Regions from separate parts of the Paenibacillus sp. J22P90 genome, predicted to be linked through region 2. Evidence: riboswitches for the same ligand, from Rfam matches in the RefSeq annotation. Region 2 holds a riboswitch; each other region holds the start of a gene.
What was found. Region 2 has a riboswitch for thiamine pyrophosphate ahead of AC58UX_RS16445 (ABC transporter substrate-binding protein). Riboswitches for the same ligand answer to the same signal wherever they lie in the genome.
Positions count from the first base shown of each region.

Region 1: another riboswitch for thiamine pyrophosphate. It lies ahead of AC58UX_RS12200 (thiamine phosphate synthase); the one in region 2 lies ahead of AC58UX_RS16445 (ABC transporter substrate-binding protein).
Region 3: another riboswitch for thiamine pyrophosphate. It lies ahead of AC58UX_RS24785 (ECF transporter S component); the one in region 2 lies ahead of AC58UX_RS16445 (ABC transporter substrate-binding protein).

Region 1 covers NZ_JCAUAY010000003.1:420,000-425,798, forward strand. Annotated here, with positions in the region: gene AC58UX_RS12185 (thiazole synthase) at 1-713, opposite strand, end outside; gene thiS (sulfur carrier protein ThiS) at 718-921, opposite strand; gene thiO (glycine oxidase ThiO) at 905-2,122, opposite strand; gene AC58UX_RS12200 (thiamine phosphate synthase) at 2,123-2,743, opposite strand; TPP riboswitch at 2,857-2,955, opposite strand; gene hflK (FtsH protease activity modulator HflK) at 3,085-4,095, shown strand; gene hflC (protease modulator HflC) at 4,092-4,964, shown strand; gene AC58UX_RS12215 (bile acid:sodium symporter family protein) at 5,147-5,799, shown strand, end outside.
Region 2 covers NZ_JCAUAY010000004.1:457,262-463,060, reverse strand. Annotated here, with positions in the region: gene AC58UX_RS16465 (sensor histidine kinase) at 1-69, shown strand, start outside; gene AC58UX_RS16460 (DUF3369 domain-containing protein) at 66-1,637, shown strand; gene AC58UX_RS16455 (hypothetical protein) at 1,715-1,855, shown strand; gene AC58UX_RS16450 (patatin-like phospholipase family protein) at 2,130-2,981, shown strand; TPP riboswitch at 3,029-3,139, shown strand; gene AC58UX_RS16445 (ABC transporter substrate-binding protein) at 3,246-4,262, shown strand; gene AC58UX_RS16440 (thiamine-binding protein) at 4,291-4,581, shown strand; gene AC58UX_RS16435 (ABC transporter permease) at 4,581-5,348, shown strand; gene AC58UX_RS16430 (ABC transporter ATP-binding protein) at 5,368-5,799, shown strand, end outside.
Region 3 covers NZ_JCAUAY010000008.1:214,151-219,949, forward strand. Annotated here, with positions in the region: gene AC58UX_RS24775 (energy-coupling factor transporter transmembrane component T family protein) at 5-802, opposite strand; gene AC58UX_RS24780 (ABC transporter ATP-binding protein) at 793-2,259, opposite strand; gene AC58UX_RS24785 (ECF transporter S component) at 2,264-2,860, opposite strand; TPP riboswitch at 3,000-3,110, opposite strand; gene AC58UX_RS24790 (methyl-accepting chemotaxis protein) at 3,182-4,627, opposite strand; gene AC58UX_RS24795 (DUF3105 domain-containing protein) at 4,819-5,514, shown strand; gene AC58UX_RS24800 (helix-turn-helix transcriptional regulator) at 5,515-5,799, opposite strand, start outside.

The DNA of each region.
Region 1 (5,799 bases), on a different contig from region 2:
GGAATGCGCCCCGCTTCAAAGCCTGCGCGTCCCGCTTCAATCGCGAGCTTCATGGCGTAAGCCATTTTGACCGGATCCTTCGCACCCGATACGGCCGTGTTCAGCAGCACACCGTCTGCGCCCATTTCCATCGCCAACGCTGCATCGGAAGGTGCACCAATCCCTGCATCCACGATAACCGGAACCGTCGCTTGCTCGATGATGAAGCTCAGGTTCAGCGGGTTAATAATCCCTTGACCTGTACCGATCGGTGATGCGCCTGGCATAATTGCATGTACGCCGAGGGCTTGCAGACGTTTGGCCAACAACACATCATCCGATGTATAAGGAAGTACAATAAAGCCTTCCTCTAACAGCATTTCGGAAGCTTTCAGCGTTTCAACTGGATCAGGCAGCAGGGTCATTTCATCGCCGATGACCTCGACTTTGATCATGTCGCACAAGCCTGATGCTTTCGCTAAACGCGCGATGCGAACGGCTTCTTCGGCTGTTTTGGCACCAGCGGTATTCGGCAGCAACGTGAAATTCGACGTATCCAGCATCGACAAGAAATTGGGCTGACTCGCCTCAAAAATATTCATCCGTCGCACCGCAAACGTCAAAATTTGCGACTCGCTGATATCCACCGCTTGTTTTTGAATCTGAAAATCTGGGAACTTCCCCGTACCTAGCAGCAAACGTGAACGAAACTCATATGGACCGATTTTTAACATGTGATTATCCTCCTCCAACGAAATGAACGATCTCAATTTTGTGACCATCTGCCAACTCAGCGCCAGCGTGATCCTCTTTATGTAAAATGGCTGCGTTATGCTCAACCACGAGCATTTTGTCGCTTAAATCGAAGTGCGCGAGCAGCTCCACAACGGTCCGAATTGTATCGGGTACATCTACCTGCTGACCATTAATGTGCAGTTTCAATACTTATCAATTCCTTTCCTGTAGCTGAAAAAATGTCATGATCCCGATGACGCGCGGACTCTGGCGACAGATCAGGGCTGAAGGCATTCAGCCAAGGAGCTATCGCTTGTATCCCCTGTTCGCCTGCGCCATCTCCGCCTAAAATCCAATCTGCCATCACCTTACCAGTGATGGGACTCAGCAAAATCCCGTTGCGATAATGCCCGCACGCTGTATACAAGCCTTCCATCGTCGGCACCTTGCCGATGTAGGGCAGTCCGTCTGCGGTCTGCGGGCGCAGCCCCGACCAAGCCTTCTCCCACTCGGCGTCGCCGAGCGCGGGCATCAGTCCCCTCGCGCGCTCCATTAGCTCGGCTAAACCCGAGAGCGACACCTTGCGGTCGTAGCTGTGGGGCACAACCGTCGCGCCGACCACCAGCCGTCCGCCGGCTTTCGGGACGATATAGCACCCTGGCGAGAACAGGGTTTTCTTCAATACAGGCTTCGGCGTCCTCACGGAGAAGCACTCGCCTTTCACCGGATACATCGGCAAGTCGATGCCGATGCCAGCCAGCAGCTGACCGCTCCACGTGCCTGCGGCAACGACGACGTGGTCGCTGTAGAGCGGACCGGCGGCCGTCTGCACGCCGATGACGCGCTCCTTCGCGGTCAGCAGCCCTTGCACCTGGGCGAACGGTTGCACCTTCGCCCCCAGCACTTGCGCTGCCTGCGCGAAGGCCGCCGCCAGCAAAGGCGCATCCACCTGCCCATCACCCGGCAGGTACAACGCTCCGCGCGTAGCTCCGCTCAGCGCGGGCTCTATGGCCGTGGCTTCAGCGGCGCTGAGCCACTGGGCCTGCTCGCCTGCGGCGCGCTGGAGCTTCTCCCGCGCGCGCAGCTCTTCCTCTTGAACGTCGCTGAGCGCGACGTTCAGCAGCCCCTCACGGACGAGACCGATGTCGATGCCCGTGAGTTCTCGCAGTTCCCCGCTTAGCTCGGGGAACATAGATCTACTCAATCGCGCCCACTGAAACAGGGCGCCGGTGTCTTCCATCTCAGACTGCGCGCCGAGCATGCCCGCTGCCGCAGCTGAGGCTTCCGTACTCAGCTGGCTTCGTTCAAGCAGCGTGACGGATTGCCCTCTTTTAGCCAAGTAATAGGCAATCGAAGTACCGATAACACCGCCGCCAACGATGATGACTTCTGATCTTGCTGCTGACATTTAACTCACCTCTATCTGCCGAAGCTCATTGTAATAGGCCTGAACGGCTCCGAGAGGATCCGCTGCTTCCCATATTCCGCTCATCACTGCGACGCCAGCTGCTCCGGTATCCAGTACAGACCTAACTCTCGCAGGCGTCATGCCACCAATCGCAATCACTGGAATGTTAACGTGATTAACTAAATCCCGTAATTGTTCTAAGCCTCTGGGAGGCGCTCCCTGCTTCGAGTTTGTCGCAAAAATATGACCGAACATGACATAGTCGGCGCCCTCTTTTTCCCGACATTTTGCCTCATCTGCCTGATGAACAGAAACGCCGATGCGCCCAATCCCCCGGCATAGCTCATCCTGAATTACTAGCGCTGGCGTCGAGCCTGGCAGCTGCAGCCCGCCGGTTTGTAAGGCTAGCGCAATGGAAGGAAAACCGTTGACATACAAGCTTTTAGCTGGAATCCCTTGCTCCAACAAGTACTGCACACCGATAAACACTTCGTCCAAGGACTTCGTTTTCTCGCGAATATGAATGGCCGTGACATACGGATGAATCTGTGCCGCAACCTTTGCTATCTCTGACCATGTAAGCTTCCCACCCGATATGACATGCAGCTCTTTCTCTAACATCGAAGGATGATCGACTCCTCTCTACCTGACGTTGCCCTTGAAACACAAAAAAACCACTTTCCTCCAGAAAGTGGTTGTAGGCTGCCGCATCATAAACAGATATTAAATCGGCTCCAAAGCTCGTTCCACTTTCCTCCGCTGGCATAAACCAGATCAGGTTCAAAGGGTTCAGTCTACACTGTCTCAGCCTCTCGGCGCCCCTAGGGATTCATTCGTATGCAATTACTCAATATCATAGCATGACAGTCAACTCTTGGAAATAAGTATTTTCCTGCTGAAACCATTTCCAAAACTTCCCGTATAGCATATCAGTCTATCTTATAATTGAAGGGGTGTTTTCCGTGGAACCATTTGTACTGCCAGAACCCGATCGACGAAGACCTTCCTCTCTTCCTCCTGGTTTAGTAACCAAAATCATTATCGGCCTCATTATCGTTCTTGTCCTCATCTTTGGTAAGTCCACCTTCTACACCGTGCAGGAGCATGAGAAAGCAGCCATTCTAACACTCGGCAAATACACAACTGAAAAAGAAGCCGGGCTGCACTTTAAACTCCCTTTTCCAATTCAACAAGTCATTGTTCTTCCTGCTAAAAAGACACAGCGTATCCAAATCGGCTTCCGTGAGGCCAATGGTAAAATCACTCCCGTCGAAGAAGAAGCAATGATGATTACGGGGGATGAAAACATTTTATCCGCTGATGCCGTTGTGGAATGGAATATCAGTGACATGCGCAACTACTTGTACAACATTGATAATGCCGAATTGTTTCTTCGCAACTCCGCGAGTGCAGCAATTCGTTCAGTAATCGGCGCTACAGCGCTCGACTTTGCCATCACAGAAGGAAAAACGGAGGTCCAAGGCAAGGTCAAAGAGCGATTGATTGAAATGCAGACGAAATATCAAACTGGTATCCATATCGTCGATTTGAAGTTCCAAGATATCGAGCCGCCAGCTGGCGATGTGCAGAATGCTTTTAAAGACGTTACGAATGCTCGCGAAGAGAAGAACACGAAGATTAACGTAGCGACGAAATACGAAAATGATATCCTTCCTCGGGAGCGCGGTAACGCTCAGGCACTTCTTGAGAATGCGGAAGCTCAGAAGAAATCACGGATTTTGAATGCGCAGGGGGATGTTGCGAAATTTAACGCCCTTTATGCGGAGTACGCCAATAATAAATCCGTCACAGAGAGCAGGCTTATCATCGAGACGTTAGAAAAAATATTGCCGAACGCGAAAATTTTCATCAGCGACAGCACCGGCGAAACGGTTAAATATTTACCGATCAATGAACTGCTGCGCACACCTGCTGCTGCAACGGGCACGACGCAAGGAGGGGCTGCGAAATGAGTATGCAACGTAAATGGATTTTCAGATCCATCCTTGGGGTAGTTCTCTTGTTTTTCTTCCTGATCTCCATCTTTATTGTAAAAGAAGGTCAATACCGCGTCGTGCTCAAATTCGGTGAGGCCGTTCGGATCCAAACCGAGCCTGGCATTCATTTTAAAATACCTTTCATCGAATCCGTACGCACGCTTCCTAAATACCAGATGGTGTATGACAGCAAGCCTACTTCTATCCTTACGAAAGATAAAAAGCCGATCGAAGTCGACAACTATACGGTATGGCGGATCGACGACGCGCAGCAATTCCTGCGTACGATTCAATCGATCACAGGCGGGGAAGAGCGGATTGATGCCGCTGTGTACAACACCGTTAGGCGGAAATTATCGGAAATCAATTACAGTGATATCATTAGCGAAAATACGCAGCGTGGTAATCTGAACGATGAAATTACGAAGGAAGTTTCGGAGTTGATGGAGCGCGATAACTACGGTATTCAAATCGTCGATGTGCGCATCAAGCGCACGGATCTGCCGGATTCCAACAAGCAAAGCGTGTACAAACGGATGATCTCCGACCGCCAATCCATTGCGGCGAAGTACTTGTCCGAGGGCGATGAGGAGTCCAAGAAAATCACTTCCAAGGCCGACAGACAGGCAAGCGAGTTGATCGCACAAGCTCAAGCGGATGCGAAGAAAATCGTGGCTGAAGGCGAGCAAGAGGCGGCTAAAATTTACAACACGGCTTACGGCAAGGACCCTGCCTTTTACAATTTCTACCGTACCTTGGATAGTTACTTGGTGTCGTTTAAAGGGGAGCCTGTCATCATGCTGCCTATCGATTCTCCGTACACGAAAATTTTACTTGGTAAATAATTTAGGTGTATTTAAGAGCATGTCATCTTCGGATGGCGTGCTTTTTTTTGTTTATGACGTTAACGATTGTCCAATCGACTCTTATCTTCTGTTTATTGATCTGCTACAATTGAAAAATCATCATCACATCGGCTTACATATGCACTTGTTCTGAGCTATTTACGAAAGGAATGGTCACCTAGATGCTGCCTCAGTTGAATCGTCAATTAGAAAAAATCATGCCGCTCATCACGCCTATTAGTGTTCTTATCGGGGTTCTGCTCGGAAGCCACTTATCGGGATTCACCTATTTATCACCGTGGTTGTTTGCTTTCATGACCTTCTCGGGGAGTATCGCCTCCAGCTTTCGAGAATTCATCAAGGTTGTCGTACAACCACTGCCGCTGCTTACGACTTTATTCATTCTACATGTCGGGATGCCGCTAATTGCGCTCGGTCTCGGGCATGTGGTTTATAGTCATGAACCGTTGACGATTACCGGACTTATTTTGGCCGCAGCCATTCCAACGGGGATAACTAGCTTCGTGTGGGTCGCGATTTATCGCGGCAATATCGTACTGACGCTTTCGATCATCCTGATGGATACGATTCTCTCGCCTTTCGTCGTGCCCTATACGCTCTCTGTGTTAGTCGGCACCAAAGTGCAGCTCGATACGTTCGCGATGATGAAAGGATTATTCTTCATGATCGTCGTTCCTTCTCTCATCGGGATGGGGCTGAATCAATGGACGCGAGGAAAAATTAAGGAGCAATGGGGCGGCCGTTTAGGGCCTTTTTCTAAAATTTTCATGGGCATCGTCGTTGCCATTAATAGCTCCGTCATTGCGCCCTATTT
Region 2 (5,799 bases):
TCCAGTGTATTGGGACAAGGCAGCTTGTTTATGATAACAATCCCCAAAGAGGAGGAAGCCGAACTATGACGAAGGAAGTGGAGTCTGTCGATGAGGATGAGCTTCTTTTTGCTGCAGAGGAAGATGATGTAGATGTAATTGCGAATCAGCGATCGGTGGAGCAGGATCCGTGGATCGTACTTATTGTAGATGACGAAAAACAAATCCATCAGGTTACGAAAATGGTGCTGCAGGATTTCGAATTCGCTGGTAGGAAATTGAAATTTTATAGTGCGTACTCAGCGGTGGAAGCCAAACAACTACTGAGAGAGCAGCCACAAACGGCCCTTGTTTTATTAGATGTCGTCATGGAACATGAGGACGCGGGTTTACAAATCGTTAAATTTATTCGTGAACAATTGAATAATCAGGCTGTGCGCATTATTTTACGTACGGGTCAGCCTGGTCAAGCGCCTGAGCGTACTGTCATCATGGATTATGACATTAATGATTATAAAGAAAAGACCGAGCTGACCTCTCAGAAGCTATTCACCACAGTTGTTACAGCGTTGCGATCCTTTCGGGACATCAAAACGATTGAAAAAAGCAGAGTAGGCTTAGAAGAAATTATTAAGTCATCGGCGACATTATTTGAATTACAGTCGATGAAGAAATTTGCGTCAGGTGTTTTGACTCAAATGACCTCCATCGTTAATTTGCATAAGAATGCGATTCATTGCAGCTTCGCTGTGACCAAGGGTGTTGAAGATATTTATATTCTCGCGGCAAGCGGGGATTATGCGGCGAATCAAGATGCGAGAGCGCGTGATGTCGTTCCTACGGATGTGCTCGAGGAAATTGAGTTAGCCTTTCAGACTCGAAAAAGCAGCTTTGGGGCGGATCGTTTCGTTATCTATTTCCAGAGCAAGATGGGCATGGAAAATGTGATATTCATGAATGGATTCAATGCTCTCAGCGAATGGGAGCACTATCTCGTAGACATTTATTGCGCGAACGTGTCTGTTGCCTTTGAGAATATTTATTTGAACAACGAGCTCGAGAGCACGCAGCAGGAAATCATTTATACGATGGGTGAGATTACAGAGACTCGGTCACAAGAGACGGGTCATCATGTGAAAAGAGTGGCCGAATATTCGCGGTTGCTAGCGCTGAAATATGGCTTGTCTGAGCAGGAAGCAGAAATTATACGACTCGCCACGCCAATGCATGATGTAGGCAAGGTTGGGATCCCTGATGCGATCCTGAATAAACCTGGCGCTCTAACCGCTGAAGAATTCGATATCATGAAGACCCATTCTAATTTAGGCTATGAAATGCTTAAGCATTCGAATAAAAAAGTACTTCACGCCGCGGCGATAATTGCACATCAGCATCATGAACGGTTTGACGGGACGGGATATCCACAAGGCCTTAAAGGGGAGAACATCCATCTATACGGCCGGATAACGGCTTTAGCAGACGTATTTGATGCTTTGTGCAGCGATCGGGTCTATAAGAAAGCATGGGAATTAGATCGTGTGCTGGATTTATTGAGATCTGAACGCGGTAAACATTTTGACCCGGTTATTGTGGATCTGTTTCTAAGCAATTTAGATGAATTTATGGTCATCAAAGAGTTGTATAAAGAAAATCGTTAATCACCTTAAGGATTTCTGAGGGCATAAGATCAGGATCACCTTCTCATACTACGGTTGAGATGATGGAGGTGAAAGTAATGCCAAAAGTTAATCGACCTGATAAGAAAAATAATCAACAAAATGCCGCTCACTTCACGGAGGAAGCACAAACGCTAAAGGCACAGAACGCGGCCGAATTTCCACCAAGCCTTAATAACATTAGTAAAAACAAATCTTAATTTTACCAAATGCTTACTAAACCCTTGTTCCTTCTCTGGAACGAGGGTTTTTGGCATTCTATGTAAGTGTCAAAGCGTTCGGATGGAAAAGTTGACGTACACGTTAAATTTCGGCAAAATAAAGGTTGAACTGGGATTTCCCTCAATTAGTCTTGGAAAGCAGGATGAATTCTACGTCTTTGTCTCATTTTCGAAGAAACAAAGCCATTTATTTTAATTTACAATTCCTGTATGCTAAAAAGGGGCTTGAGATAGACAGAAAGAAGGTGTCACCATGGAAGGCATTGGACTCGTACTGGAAGGCGGAGGTATGCGAGGCGTATACACCGCAGGAGTCTTGGAATACTTTATGGAAAATAATTTATATTTCCCTTATGTGGTTGGTGTTTCGGCGGGGGCATGTAATGCCGTTTCATATATTTCTAAACAACCTGGGCGGAATAAGAAAGTGACGATCGACTATGTCGCGGATCACCGTTATTTAAGCTATCGAAACTTATTGCGCAGTAAAAGCATATTTGGTATGGATTTTATTTTTAATGAGATCCCGAATCGATTAGTGCCTTTTGATTATGATACGTTTTATGCTTCTTCCCAACAATTTGCGATAGGAACGACGGACGCACATACAGGGGAGCCGATTTATTATACGAAGCATGAGCTGCAGCTGCAAACGATGCCGATCGTACAAGCTTCCAGTTCATTGCCTTTTGTAGCTACACCGATTCATTTTGATGGCAGAACATTATTTGATGGCGGATTGGTGGATCCGATCCCTGTTCAAAAATCGGTCGCTGACGGCAATAAAAAACATATTATTGTCTTAACGAAGGAGCTTGGCTACCGCAAACGGCCATTTAAGCAGCGCTGGTTAGCGAAAAGCTTTTATCCGAAATACAACGGTTTAGTGGATGTGCTTGTCAATCGAAGTGAGATTTATAACAGCACGTTAGAAACGATTGAACGGATGGAAGCAGATGGCAGTGCGCTCATTATCCGACCTTCAACCAAAGTGGAAGTAGGACGGATGGAGAAGGACCCGCGCAAGCTTGAGAAATTGTTTGAGCTTGGCTATGAAGATGCGAAGAAGCTTGGGCAGAAGTTAAAGGAATGGTTACTTCGTTAAAGGTTTGCTTTTTGTCGAAACTTGCGGTATCTTAGAAATTAACCAAATAAAGAACCCACGGGAGCTTGAGATGTCAGGCTGAGATTGTGACCGTCATTGTCACTAACCGTTAATCTGATCTGGGTAATGCCAGCGTAGAGACTCTTATAAATGCACATCCAGCGATAATTTCGCTTGGAAATATCATTTTCTACACATGGCGCTCCCGGATAACGGGGGCTTTTTCTTATGGTTACATAGAGAAAGAGGAGAGGGAAATCAGCAATGAAATGGAATAAAATCGCACCACTCGTACTTGTCAGCTTGACCGTTTTCATGGCGGGCTGCGGCAACAATGCAACGAAGTCCGCACAACCGACAGATGGGGCTAAAAAGCTAACCGATGTGAAGGTTGTTCTAGACTGGACGCCGAATACCAATCATACAGGACTGTATGTGGCGAAGGATCAAGGTTTTTTTGAGCAAGAAGGTTTGAACGTTCAGATTATAGCGCCAGGTGAAGGCGGAGCGGATACGATGATCGCCTCTGGAGCGGCTGAGTTTGGTGTGAGCTATCAAGAAAGTATTACGCAAGGCCGGGTTCAAGGAGTGCCATTAGTTTCGATTGCAGCAGTTATTCAACATAATACATCAGGCTTTGCTTCACCGGTTGCGAAGAACATCAAAACTCCGAAGGATTTTGAGAACAAATCATACGGCGGCTGGGGAGCTCCTTCTGAGAGTGCCATGATCGATTCGTTGATGCAATCCGAGAAAGCAGATCCGAAGAAAGTGAAAATGGTGAATATCGGCGACGCGGACTATTTTACTGCAGTCAAACGCGATATTGATTTTGCTTGGATTTACTACGCTTGGACAGGTGTTGACGCAGAACTTCGCGGTGAGCCGCTCAACATGATTTATTTAAACAAGTATTCGGATAAACTGGATTATTATACACCGGTTCTGGCGACAAATGAGAAGATGATCTCTTCGAAGCCAGAAATAGTTAAGGCATTCGTAGCTGCGGCGTCGAAAGGCTATCAATATGCGATATCCAAGCCAGAAGATGCGGCTAACATTTTGATCAAAGCTGTTCCTGATCTAGATCCTAAGCTAGTCGTCGCTAGTCAAAAATGGTTAAGCCCACGCTATCAGGATGATGCAGCACGCTGGGGCGAGCAAAAGAAATCCGTGTGGGAAAACTACGCAACCTGGATGCTTGATCACAAGCTTTTAGAGAAAAAGCTGGATGTGGATGCGGCATTTACGAACTCATTTTTACCGGGAAGCACGAAATAATCAAATAGGCTAAAAGAGGAGAATTCCAATGGCTAATGCGCTTGTCAGTATTCAAATCATTCCCAAAACGGTGAATGGGGAAGACGTAATTCCTTACGTAGACCGTGCAATTGAAGTGATCGCGAAGTCTGGTGTCAAATATTTCGTGTCCCCGCTGGAAACGACAATGGAAGGCGAGCTGGATCAGCTTTTATTGATTATCCAAGATATGAATACCGCGATGATCGATATGGGAAGTCCGAACGTCATCTCGCAAGTGAAAATCTACTTCAATCCGTCAGGCGCTTCGATGGACAAGTTGACGGAGAAATACAGATAATGAACATCCATCGCTGGATCAAAGCAGGATGGCCGCCACTCGTGGTAGTCATCCTTCTGTTGTTTATTTGGCAGTTTGCGGTTACATGGGGAGGAACGGCCGATTGGCTGCTTCCGAGCCCTCTTAAAATATGGCGTGACGGCACGACAGATATGCCGCGTGTGTGGATGCATATGTGGGCAACTATCCGTCTGATGTGTATTGGTTTCAGTGTGGGAGCACTTGGCGGAATTCTTGTTGCAAGTAGCTTACATAGGCTGCCGTTCGTGAAAGCAGGCTTCTATCCGCTGCTGATCCTCTCGCAAAATATCCCTGTCATCGCACTAGGTCCGCTGTTGATCATTTTATTTGGTTTTGGTCTTTTACCTAAAATTATTTTAATTTCACTTGTTTGTTTCTTTCCTGTGACGATGTCAACATTAGATGGCTTTATGCAAACCGATCGCACCATGTATAACTACATGCAAATGATTGGCGCTTCGAAACGCCAAATTTTTTATAAATTAGAGCTGCCTCACGCATTACCATTTCTGTTTACCGGGCTTAAAATATCAGCGACTTACAGTGTAATGGGAGCTGTCATTGCCGAATGGCTGGGCGGAAATGTGGGGCTTGGCTATTATATGATTTTACAAAAATCAGCCTTCCGAGCAGATCGTGAATTTGTGGCCATCGGGATTATCGTGATCCTGAGCCTGCTTTTTTTCTGGCTCATTGCTGGGATCGAAAAGCTCGTCATTCGTTGGAACGTCAAACGTTCTTCGTAAGGAAAGGAGGCGCTGTTTCATGAGCAAATTAAAGCTAACAGGAATTGGGCACGGTTTTCCAAACAAAAAAGGGCACGTTTCCGTGCTTGCCAATATTCAGCTGCAAGTCGAGCAAGGGGAGTTTGTTTCCATCATTGGCCCCTCTGGCAGCGGTAAGAGTACATTATTCCATATTATTGGCGGACTCGTTCAGCCGATGTCTGGGGAGGTTTGGCTGGACGGCGAGAAGGTGACAGGCAAAAAAGGGTTAATTTCCTACATGCCGCAGCAGCCGGCTTTGTTCCCATGGCGCACGATTGAGGAGAATGTGGCGCTGGGGCAGGAAGTGGCTGGTGAGTCGCGCGATACGGCGATCGCCAAAGCCAGAGAATGGCTGCCCAAGGTCGGATTAGGCGGCTATGAACGAGAGCTCCCTCACGTGCTGTCAGGCGGGATGCAGCAGCGGGTTTCC
Region 3 (5,799 bases), on a different contig from region 2:
GCGCTCAGCGCACATCTACGCTGCCCAGAATCGGCCACGTAACCGCGAGCCAATAGGCTGCTGCTATGAGCGCGATCCAGTAGAGAGTGTAATACACATCCAACCTGGAGTAGGTGGATACATAATAATACGTGCGTTTACGACTCATTGAAAAACGCTTCGCTTCCATGGCAACCGCCGTCCTATGGGCACGGCGAATGCTTTGGGCCAGCAGCGGGATCGCGATCATCCGCATCGTCGTATACCACGATGTCAGCGGATTCCGCTGCTGTCGCTTGCCTCTAACCTTGAGCGCGTAGCGAAGCGTCTGCAGCTCTTCGAGTATAACAGGCAGCATCCGCATGGCTGCCAGAAAGCTGTACGCGTACTTCGGCGCGACCTTCCACTGCTGCATCATCGCGTAAAACAACGCGACAGGCCGCGTGGTCAAGCTGAACAGCAAGCCCACGGAGGCAACCTGCAGCCCTCGCAAACCAAGATGAATCCCGCGGTAGAAGCTTTCCTCGGTAATACGAATGATTCCGAAGTGAAACCATAGCGTTTCCCCATTGCCGAACATCATCATCCCTAGGGAGGATGACACAAACAGCAGCAGAAAGGGCGAAGCATACAGCAAAAGCCTTTTTGCTGGGTGACCCGACATCAGGGCGAGCGGCAATAGCGCGCCCAACGTTAAAACCAGCATCGTATTGAGATTATGTGTGAAGACGACAACGATGAATAGCAGAATCGACAATGTGAGCTTCACACCCGGGTTTACCCGATGCAGCCACGTTTCGCGAAAGCTGAACGTTATTTGCATAGCAGCGGCTCACCTCCGGAAGCTGTAGGTGCTGGGGCAGGCGCGACCTCGGTCACGCGCCCCTCGGAGACCTGCCAGACGCGCGTCGCCCAGCGCTGCACGATCTCATGATCGTGGGTGACCATCACGATCACGGTTCCGCTGGCGCGCAGCCGCTCCAGCTGCTCAAGCATGCGCAGCGTGCCGCGCGCATCGAGCCCGAAGGTGGGCTCATCCAGCAGCAGGATGCGTGGCCCGCGCACCATCGCGGTCGCCACGCTGAGCCTGCGCTTCTGGCCCAGCGAGAGCTGGAACGGGTGCCGCTCGCGCAGCGCGAGCAGGTCGTACTCTCGGAGCAGCAGCTCAGCCGCTGCCCACTGGCCCTTCTGCTGACCCTCTGGCAAGCCATAGGTCAGCTCTTCCTCTACGGAGTTCGTGACGAACTGGAACTCCGGGTTTTGAAACACAAAGCCGATCTGCTCCGCAAGCTGCTCGACTTTGTTGCCCTTTGCCCCCGAGATCAGACAGCTTCCGCGGGTCGGGATCAGCCGCATGATCGCGAGGAGCAGCGAGCTTTTGCCTGCACCGTTGGCACCGACAACGGTGATCCAGTCTCCTGGATATACGCTAAAGTTATCCACAGAGGTCCTTATCTGTCCGCCACGAAGTCCGACGAAATCTCGGAAGACCATGACGGGATCAATGTTTTGCGGTGGCACGGCCATGACCCTAGCTCCCTGCTCCCTCGCATAATCCTCCCAAACCTCGGGATACCAAATGCCGTATTCCTTCATTTGCTCTTTATACTTCTGAAAAGTAGCTAACGGCGGCCCATCCGCCAGAACCCCACCCTCAGGTGTCAAAATGATTAACCGATCCAGTAGATCCAGCATACCACTGATTTTATGTTCCACGATCACTAATGTTTTGTCCCCGCTAATGGTCCGAATCGTGTCCCACACTTGCTTCGTGCCCTCTTCATCCAGCAGCGCCGTGGGCTCGTCGAGAAAGAGCACCTCTGGCTCCAACGCCAGTACACTGGCAATCGCTAGACGCTGTTTCATCCCTTGCGACAACGAACTAATCAGAGTATGAACATCAGGCACTTGCAACCCGACCAAATCTAAGTAATGTCGGATGCGCGCAGGCATCTCTTCCCGCGGCACTTGCTGATTTTCCAACACGAATGCGATCTCTTCGTCGATATAGGGCATACAGAACTGCGTATCCGGGTCCTGAAATACATAGCCCCACCGGCTGGGTCTGCAAATCTCGTCTGCTTTGAGCGGAAGCTCGATCATGTCAGGCACGATGCCGCTTAATACTTGAAGCAGTGTCGATTTCCCGCAGCCGCTAGGTCCCAGCAACAGCACCTTCTCGCCTGGCTCGATGGAAAAGGAAACCCCCTGAAAAATCAGGGGGGCGTCATCGCCAGGATATTTTAACCTTAGATTCGTCACGCCCATTCCTTCGCTCATCTTGTTACCCCAGTACGTCGTAGTCTTTTTTGGACACCGGACGAATCAAATTCAGCACACCTGTGCGAGACAAAGCACTCGTTAAGTAGTACGCGAACACTCCAGCGATCAACGCGCTGCCTAGAAGACGCAAGACAATAAATAAGACGTAGTTCCAGAAAGCAAGCTGTTCAATATACCCGTAATACGTATCTACGAAGATCGACATAACCGCTGATGCAAAGGCTGCGAGAATCGTTACCCCTACATTAAAGCGACGATAGCGGAATGCGGCAAATACCAGCTCCGCGCCCAGCCCTTGAAGCAACCCAAACACGAGCGTGCCTACTCCCCAATGCCCGCCATACAGCGCCTCAATCGTTGCTGCCGCCAATTCGGCTAACAGGGCAACCCCAGGCTTGCGGATCACGAGGAAAGCGAAGGTTGCCGCCATGAACCACATCCCGTAGCTGAGCTGCTCCGCATGCAATCCAAGCGGTTTCATCAGATCATAGATCGGTCCCCAAACTCGATAAACCACACCGAACACCGCCGAAATCACAATCGTGATCAAAATATCGGTCAGCTTCAACCCTTGTTTACTTGCTTCCTTTTGCGCCATCTTCTACTCGACTCCTTTTCTCAAATCCATATTTGTCAATGAGATAGGCGAACACGCCAACCTTGGATACATCGCTCCATTTGTCCCATCAGGACAAAAAAAGCCCACCGGATTAACGGCAGGCTTGAACATTCGTGCATGAAAAAAGCACTTAAGGTCTCTACGCTGGCATTATCCAGATCAGATTAACGGTCAGTGGCATAGGGCCACTATCTCAGCCTGACTTCATCAAGCACCCGTGTTGCTATTCATTTGGCTTAACTGTAGCGGATTAACCGCTTTTTGGCAATCCTTTTTTTCCCATGGCGGCTCAAGCGACGCTTACTTCTCAATCAAATGCTTCAGATCCTGCGTTAATCCGTTTAATTGGCGGATGCTGTCCACAATATCCTGAACGCGATGCTGCTGCACTTCAGCGCTAGCCAGCACTTCCTCGACGGAAGCTGCCGACTCCTCTGTGATCGCTGCAACCGACGTCATCTCTTCAGCTACACGCTGGGAGGAGATTTGCAATTGTTGATTCATGCGCTGCAGATGCGCTGCTTGCTCCATGACTTCGGCTGTATTCGTGTTGATAACCTCGAACAATTGGTTCACGCTATCTGTTGATTTTTTGCCGGATTCTACAGCTGTAATCCCCACCGCAACCTTCTCAACGGCTGTCACGACCTTCGCCTGGATCGAGCCTAGAATTTCCGAAATATCAGTCGAAGCGATGTGCGCGTTTTGCGCTAGCTTGCGGATTTCGTTCGCCACAACGGAGAAACCTTTCCCATGCTCGCCTGCACGAGCAGCTTCAATCGAAGCATTCAGCGACAATAAATTCGTCTGATTCGCGATCTCGGCAATCGTGGAAACAATGTTCCCAATTTTCACGTTCTCTTCGTTTACTTCATTCATAATAACGGAAGTCTCGGTGACGATAACGGTAATATCATTGATTTTGAGTGACAAATCATCCATTTGGGTCTTGCCTTCATTCGTCATTCTCGCTGTATCACGTGATCTGCTGCTCATCGTATCTGAGGCCGCCGTGGTCTGTTCAACCGTTTCGTTCACATTCTGAATAGCTGTCGTTATATCGTTAATACTGGACGCTTGCGATTCAATACCAATCGTAATTTCCTGAAAAGCAGCAACCACTTCCTCTGTAATTCGGCCTGTCACAGCGGCATTCTCTTGCAAATGACTACTGGATGTACCCAGTACTTCGGTTGTCGTGCGTACGCCTGCTAACACTTCATCTGTTTTCATCCGAGACAGCTCAGAATCTTTCGCACTTTTGGCAACGTTCGTAAACATTCTTGTGCCGATTTGGCTTTGTCCAATGAGCGTCATGATGGTTAGCAAATAAAAAGCATTAACCCCAATCGTATCCACCTGCGGCGTTAGCGTCGTAATGAAATAATTCATGATAATAAGGCCTATCGCACCATTCAGCACTAGCGGTTTATAATCCATATATAACGAAATTAGCGCCAGACTTAGGTACAAAATAAATACACCAATTAGCGACGTCGTATTCGTCATAAAAAAATAGGAAATCGCACTAAGTCCGACCGCAATAACATATTTAATATAGGGAATGGCCAGCTTTTTCCATGTTAAAATCGTACATACAAGGGCAATCGGTACACCGACCGAGAAAAGTGTTACCATCGTGGATACGGATGTATACGCAGCCGCGATTCCCAGTGCAAGACACGCCCATAAAAGCTTAACCATTAAGCTGTTTCTTCTGTTCAATTCGAGCAGATGCTCAGACATTACTATTCCTCCTAATTGCCTTTTGCAAAATCAGACATTTTCGTACACTATTCCACATACGCGTCGCCAAAACCTCTATTTAAGATGCCAAAATCAGGATCTAATGTAGAAGTTGACTTCTACCCCAAATAAAAACTACAATTTGTAGTGTCTTCATTATTTTACAATGATCCAGGAGGGGACTAAAAACGATGACAGCGTTGCTTTATATCGGACTAGCCTTACTGATTGCCGCCATTATTGGCTATGTGCTGGCAGCTAAAATTAACAAAGGGAACACCTCACGGTTGAAAAAGGCCGAAAAGCAAGCCCTGAAAAAGAAGCATTTTATTACACAGGCCATTTCACATGCCCTACTCATTATTGCCATCGGCTGTATGGGTACTTCACTCATTCAAAGCTCTGCCGGCAAGTATAGTCTGGACAAGCTTAATTTCCATGCCAATATTCAGGTCACCACAGATAAGGATTTCGGACGTGATCACAAGGATGGCACCTTAATGTACGAGATGAAAATCCCTACATCAGGCACGCATAGCCCCCATGATTTGAAGTTTGGCTTCTATAAAGAAAGACCGGGTTACGAGATGCTTGTCCACAATCTGGAGCACGGCGATATCATCATTCATTACCATCCCGATGCACCTCAGGCGCTGCGCGATCAACTCGAGTATCTGACTCACTTCAAGACGGCTGGCGCAGGGGTTCTAGCTGTTCCAAATCCAGACGTGCCTGCTGATAAAGAAGTGGTCGTTACGGCTTGGACGAAAACGATGGCGCTCGCCAAATATGATGAAGCTAGTGTAGGTACGTTCATTTATGACTATATCAATAAAGGTCCGGAGCAAATTCCAGCGAATGTGCGACTCGGCGGCGGAACGATGTAATTATTTACGAATAGTTTCACGATCTGAAACGAGTTCGGTTGGCACTAAACCCGTCAATCTTCGGAAGACACGGTAAAAATAAGAAGGATCGTTATAGCCGATAAATTCGGCTATTTCGGTTACGGTCAGCGCAGAGTGACGCAGCATGTAGACGGCTGTTTTGATCCTCGTGACGTGCACGAATTCACTGATCGTTTGACCTGTGACTTGGCGAAAAAGAGCCGCAGCATAATTCGGAGATCGGTTGATGCAGGCACCTAACTCGTCCTTGGTCACATGCTCGCG